2 regions of the Rikenella sp. genome follow, and region 1 is predicted to be linked to the other one. Evidence: riboswitches for the same ligand, from Rfam matches in the RefSeq annotation. Region 1 holds a riboswitch; the other holds the start of a gene.
The links. A riboswitch is a leader RNA that binds a small molecule or an ion and turns the genes downstream of it on or off. The one in region 1 is predicted to bind cobalamin.
Positions count from the first base shown of each region.

Region 2: linked by a shared signal. The riboswitch ahead of ACTO3O_RS05680 (DUF5074 domain-containing protein) and the one ahead of ACTO3O_RS01280 (YncE family protein) in region 1 are both predicted to bind cobalamin.

Region 1 is NZ_JBQIQO010000003.1:4,317-7,724, forward strand. It holds gene ACTO3O_RS01275 (hypothetical protein) at 1-121, opposite strand, end outside; cobalamin riboswitch at 1,358-1,643, shown strand; gene ACTO3O_RS01280 (YncE family protein) at 1,884-2,966, shown strand; gene ACTO3O_RS01285 (glycoside hydrolase family 3 N-terminal domain-containing protein) at 3,177-3,408, shown strand, end outside.
Region 2 is NZ_JBQIQO010000017.1:38,253-41,660, forward strand. It holds gene ACTO3O_RS05670 (FtsL-like putative cell division protein) at 1-398, opposite strand, end outside; gene rsmH (16S rRNA (cytosine(1402)-N(4))-methyltransferase RsmH) at 433-1,356, opposite strand; cobalamin riboswitch at 1,491-1,691, shown strand; gene ACTO3O_RS05680 (DUF5074 domain-containing protein) at 1,945-2,991, shown strand; gene ACTO3O_RS05685 (TonB-dependent receptor) at 2,988-3,408, shown strand, end outside.

The DNA of each region.
Region 1 (3,408 bases):
AACGCCAGGCATAAGTGCTGTTGCTAACAGTCGAAGCTGCCCAGAGAATTCCTCCATAACCGGCTTGATCCAGTGCACCCGTATCATGATAGCGGCAGCCCGGGGCGGGGCGGCTCGGCACTCGAACCGGGACGTCTCTACCTAAAGGATAGGTCGCTCTACTCTTTTCTTATTTGTGCTTTGACTCCTGCGGTTTTACGAATCGCAAGCATTCAGCCTAACTTACCGCCCTGTCTGTCGTGTTCGGGCTGCGCGCTCCGGGGGTGGGCCGAAGGCCCAGCGCGCAAGCCCGGCGGTTCGAAGAGCCGCACGAGCACCGCATTCATTCACCGCCCCATTCTCAGAAGTTCGTCCTCGGCGTGCTATTCGCTCTTAGTTCAAGCGGCCGAAGCCTGCGGGGCCCACAGCAACGTCAGTTGCGGGCCTCCGCTGGGGGAGGCTTCGGCCCGCGCGGCTCTACGAGCCGCAGAAGCTCGGCCCAAAGCTCGTCCCTGTTCTCCGCCCCGTGTGTGCCTCACTGCGGCTCCGCTTTCGCTCCGCCGGAGCCGCTCGGCACCCGAAAGATAGCCGGGCCTATCCCTATTCCCGTCGCCCGCGGCAATTCTTGCCGGATTGGCCGAGTGCCAACCGGCAGAATATGCCCTCTTTAGGCGGGCGGGCGACGGAGCTTTACGTGAAGTCGAGTTTTTCGCGCGCCTTGCGCGATTCATCTATATTCGGCTCACGCCGAAATAGTTGAATCGCTTCTTTAGGCGGGGCGCACGTCTTCGCCAACAGGAGGGTACTGCGCTCGGGCCGCGCGGGCCCCACGTCCCGTGGACGGGAAATGCTGACGCATTTCCACTGGCAGCCTCTACCCCAAGACAGCCTCTACCCCCGTTCTTTGTCCGCGCGCTGGCGGAAATCTTATTCAAACGCGAATCACGCGTTTGAATGATTTCCTACTTCAGCGATCGCGCGCGTCGAGCTTTGTTCGCGCGCCGGGGGAAATCTTGTCAAAACGTGCCAGCACATTTTGACGTTTTCCCTTTTAAGGCGACGGCGCGCGGTCGAGCTTTGCCCCGCCTCGAACTGTTCCTTTTGTGAACAAAGAGAACCAGAAAAACTTTAGACGGATGCTGACGCATCCTCAAGCTGCCGACGGCCCCACTTACGTAAGGCGGAGAAAATCCTAATAAAGCACCCAACGGGTGCGGGGACGGGCGAAACTTACGTTTCGCTATGACAGCTTCGGTCTTAACAACCTCTATTCCAACGCACAGCTGCCTCTACTTATCCTCATGTGCGCCATCCCCGCATGAACCACGCTCTACAAAAAAAGAAGGCGGGAGATTTGGCGAGTTCGGAAAAAGAAATCTATCTTTGTATCGGCAATGGTTCGCCGAAGCTCTCCACTCCGAAACGGACGGTCGGAGGGCGGCGATCAAAAGGGAACCGGGTGAGAATCCCGGACAGTCCCGCTGCTGTGAACCCCTCGGTACTTCGCGCGTGCGATACCGACAAATCGGGTGACAGGCAATCTTGTATACGCCACTGTTCGTGAGGAATCTCGCCGGCTCTGAGCCGATAGATACCTCGGAATGGGAAGGCGCGGCCCGTCGCTCGGGGGTAAGTCAGAAGACCTGCCTTGCCGTACCCTTGTTGTCCGCTTTCGAGGATTTAGAGCCGGAGAACGCCACGATTTTTTACCTTATTTTTCTGGGATTTCCGAAGAGGGAGAGTCGATCTCTGTGCGCGCGGTTTCGTGTGCGCGGAGAAGAACGACAGAGAACGGCCGTACGATCGTCGTACCGGCCGGAAGGTCGATTTTCGTCCGGGTTCGAAGCAGTTTCCGACAGCGGCACAAGTCGTTTGGAAACCATTTTTAACTCACACGAAAAAAGATGAAAAAAATCAACCTCTTGGCGGCGTTCGGCGCTGCATTGTTGCTCTTCGGCTGTAAGGACGACAAAGGGCCCAAAGTGCCCCTGCCCCACGAACCCACCGAAACCGTCGGATACTACGTCCTCAACGAAGGTACGCAGAGCGGCGGAAACGCGACATTGGGGTATTACGACATCGCAACGAAACATTTTACGCCGGATTATTTCGGAATGCAGAACCCGGGTGACGAGCTGGGCGATTTGCCCAACGACATGACGATCTACGGGACGATGGCCTATGTGACCCTGAACGGCAGCGGCGAAGTGGTCGTACTGGGAGCGACCGACGGCAAAGTGCGGAAACGGTTGGCAGTCGAGGGAGCGCGCTCGTTGGCGGCGCACGACGGAAAAGTCTACGTCTCGTCGTATAAGGGCGAAGTCGTGCGGATCGACACCCTGACCCTGGCAGTGACCGGTACGGCTGCCGTGAACGGCAAGTATTGCGAGGGGATCGCCGTGTGGAACGACAAAATCTATGTGGCCAACAACGCCACCCCGGAAGGGCTGCAAACCAAAGGAAATACCGTGTCGGTGATCGACATTCCGACATTTACGGAAGAGGCGCAGATTACGACGCCGACCAATCCCGTCGGATTGACGGTCGGCGCCGGGCGGTTGTACCTGACGACTTCGGCCGTCTACGACGACTCGTGGACGACCATGCTGGAAGACGCGCGGCTCCATCGGATCGACCCGAAACAAAACAAGGTGGACTATACCTTTCCGGACGTGACCGTGTCGAGCATGGCTGTGCTCGGAGACTACCTATACACCGTACATTTCAGCTGGGAGACCTACACGGGATCGTCCCGGAAAATCAATCTGGCGACCGACGCCGTGGTCGATTTTCTGGCGGAAGCGCCCGGCAACTCGGTCTACGGCATTTCGGCCAATCCGCTGACCGAAGAACTGTTCGTGATCAATTCCGGATACACCGGCCCGGGTACAGTGGATTGCTACAATGCAGACGGTACTTTCCAATATCAAATGACGGACCGGGCACAGGGGCCGTACGTCTCGAAGGTGGTTCCGGTGAATAAATAACAGGTAAAAACTTTAGTAGTGTAAGGTTTTTATTCGGAAGCGCCCCCTCCGGTGAGACGGGGCGCGGGGCACGGGGATGGTGGTTCTTCCCCGTGCTTTTTTGTATCCCCTTTTATATCTCCGCGTCCGGTTTCTGCACCCCGGATGTGGGGCGGTTGAGGGAAAAAGTGGCTATCTTTGTCCCGCTACTAACACCAAATCTTTGATTTTATGAGAAGAAAGACCGTGCTCTTGCCGGCCCTGTTCTGTGCATGTCTGGCGGGGAGCGCCGCCGCACAGGGGTTCGACAAAGCGGGAAAACCGGTGATCCGTCCCGAGTATAAGCCCCGGGGCGACATGTACCGAAACGGATGGATCGACTTCAACAAAAACGGGAAGAAAGACATTTTCGAAGACCCGACCCAGCCGATCGACCGGCGTGTGGAAGATCTCCTCTCGCAGA
Region 2 (3,408 bases), on a different contig from region 1:
GTCACGGCGCGGGTCTTGAGTTGTTTGAGCTCTTCGGAGATCCGATCCAGTTCGTTGTGTTTGTGCTGGATGTGGAAGCCGTTGGCGATATAGAGGAGCATCAAAAAAACGACGTAAACGATCACGGGCAGGCGGCGGGTGAACTCTTCCTGGGTGAGGATGCCGCCGGTGAAGAATTGGCCGATCCGGAGGCCGCTGCGTTTCCGGGGCTGAGGGGGGGTGTCGTCGCCGGCACGGGAGGGGGTTTCGAGAGGGGATTCTTCGGCGATGTCCGGGTCTTCCTCTTCGGGGCTGGGCGGGCTGTCGGGTTCGCGCCAGTCGTCGGGCATGGTGCCGCGGGCCGGACGGTAGTTCCGGTCGGAAAACTCGGGGGAGGTGTATCGGGAGGGGCGTCTCATCGCTGGGCGGCACGGGGCCGGGGGAAAAACGGGTTCAGGGGCGGATTTGTTGTCCGGTGCGCTCGGCGACGCGCAGTTTGGCGCTCCGGGCGCGGGGGTTGCGGTCGATTTCGGCGGCGGTGGGGAGGATCACTTTGCCGACGGGGACGACGGGGGTGGAACTCTGGCCGTAAAAGTCGCGCTGGACGATGCCGTCGGGGGTGCCGCTCCGCATGAAGTTCTTGGCGAGGCGGTCTTCGAGGGAGTGGTAGGTGATGACGCTGAGCCGGCCGCCGGGACGAAGGAGCCGGATGGATTGGGAGAGCATCATTTCGAGGGCTTGCATCTCGCCGTTGACTTCGATGCGGAGGGCCTGGAAGAGCCGGGCGCGGAAGCGGGACTCGCTGCCGCGGGGGGTGACGCTCTCGGTGGCGCGCAGCAGGTCGTCGATCCGGGCGAAGGGCCCGGCGGTCTCGCGGTAGCGCACGATGGCGTTGGCGACGCGGTAGCACTTGTCGAGCTCTCCGTACCGCCCGAAGAGGGTGGCGAGCCGGGCGGGGTCGTAGGTGTTGAGCAATTCTGCGGCGGTTTTGGAGCTGCCGTGCTGGTTCATCCGCATGTCGAGGGGGCCGTCGAACCGAAAGGAGAAGCCGCGGGAGGGGGTGTCGAAGTGGTGGGAGGAGACGCCGAGGTCGGCGAGGATGCCGTCTACGTGGTCGAATCCGGCGGCGCGAACGCAGCTGCGCAGGAAGCGGAAGTTGTTATGGATCAGGACGAGGCGGGGGTCGTCGGGGGCGTTGGCCAAGGCGTCGGCGTCTTGGTCGAAGGCGAGCAGGCGGCCGCGACGGCCGAGGCGGTCCAGCAGGGCGCGCGAGTGACCGCCGCCGCCGAAGGTGACGTCGACGTACACGCCGTCGGGACGGAGGGCGAGTCGGTCGAGGCTCTCGTGGAGCAGGACGGGTTGGTGGTATTCGGACATGGGGCTCTCGGGCTGGGTGCGATTCCGTTTAAAGTGACAAAGTTACGCTTTTTTAACGAGGTGGGGAGGGGCGGCGGGGAGATTTCTTCGGGGGACGGGGGCGGGGTTTGGTTTTGTGGGGAAAGGTCTCTATTTTTGTCGCGATCGTTTCGGGTAGCCGGGTCGTAGTTCGTACGGTGCGGCTGAAAAGGGAACCCGGTGGAAGTCCGGGACAGTACCTGCTGCTGTGAGTCCGCTGAACGGTCTGTCGCACTCTTGGCCACTGGCGCGTCGGCGCGCCGGGAAGGCGCGGCGGACGGGACGAGTCAGAAGACCTGCCGAAAGGATGTTTTCAACGTGATTTGCACCTGCGGGGTTTTCGGGTGGAGATCGGGCATGCGACGACAAGAGAAGGGACGGCCGGGCGGGATTCCCGGGAAAGTCGGAAATTCCTCTTCGGCGGCGGAGGGGTGGTTTTGCGGCGGAGCGCTGCCCTACTCTATTCAGTTTCTCTTTTTCGAACTCTCCCCCCCTCGGCCGGTGCGGTTTCTGACGATGATGAAAAAAACAAGGGGACATATCCGGGCACTGGGGCTCGCGGCGCTGGCGATGACGCTGGCGATGGGCGGCTGCATGAAGTGGGACTATGGGGCGACGGAGGAGGTGGCATTGCCGGAGGGGGGGCTGTTCGTCCTCAACGAGGGCAATTTCCAGTATGGGAATGCTTCGCTGTCGTATTACGATCCGAAGACGGGAAGAGGTGAAAACGAGCTCTTTGTCCGCGCGAACGGAATGAAGCTGGGGGATGTGGCGCAGTCGATGGTGGTCAGGAAGGGGGTGGGATGGATCGTGGTGAACAATTCGCATGTCGTTTTCGCGATCGATGTGCGGACGTGTCGCGAGGTCGGGCGCATCACGGGCTTCACGTCGCCGAGGTACATCCATTTCGTGTCAGACGAGAAGGCGTATGTGACGCAGTTGTGGGACAATCGCATCTTTATCGTGAATCCGAAGCGGTTCGAGATTACGGGATATATCGAGTGTCCGGGGATGACGATGGAGACGGGGTCGACGGAGCAGATGGTGCAGGCGGGGAGGTATGTCTATGTCAACGGGTGGTCGTACCAAAACCGGATTCTGAAGATCGACGCGGAGCGGGATGTGGTGGTGGACGAGCTGGCGGTGGGGATTCAGCCGACGTCGCTGGCGATGGACAGGTACGGCAAGCTGTGGACGATTACGGACGGGGGAATGGAGGGGAGCCCTTACGGGTATGAGGCGCCGGCGCTCTATCGAATCGATCCGGAGGGGTTTCGGATCGAGCGGAGGTTCGAGTTCGGGCGGGGAGACCGGGGGTCGGAGGTGCAGCTGAACGGAACGAGGGATACGCTGTACTGGATCAACGAGGATGTCTGGCGAATGCCGGTGACGGCGGAGGGGTTGCCGGAGGGACCGTTCCTGGAGGAGGCGGGGACGATCTATTACGGGCTGACGGTCGATCCGATCCGGGGCGATGTCTATGTGGCGGATGCGATCGATTACCAGCAGCCGGGAACGATCTGCCGCTATTCGGCGGGGGGGAAGCTGATCGACCGGTTTTACGCAGGAATCACGCCGGGGGCTTTTTGCTGGTGGATAAACGGAGGGGGGCGATGAGGGGAAAGGGTCGGATACTTGGAATACTCGGGGGGCTGGCGGGGCTGGCTCTGCCGGCGGCGGCGCAGAACGGAACGGAGGGGGAAAAGGAGCGGCTGCTGAGGACGGAGGTGGTGACGGTGAGGGGGCGGAGGCCGCTGAAGGAGATCGGGATACAGCGGACGAGGTTCGACAGTGCGGCGCTCAGGGGAAATGTGGCGCTCTCGATGGCGGATGTGCTGACGTTCCATTCGTCGATCTTCGTCAAGAGCTACGGACGGGCGACGCTCGCGACGGTGGCGTTCCGGGGGACGTCGCCGTCGCATACGCAGGTGACGTGGAACGGAATGAGGATCAATAATCCGATGCTGGGGATGACGGATTTCTCGATGATTCCGGCGTTCTTCATCGACGAGGCGTCGCTGCTCCACGGGACGT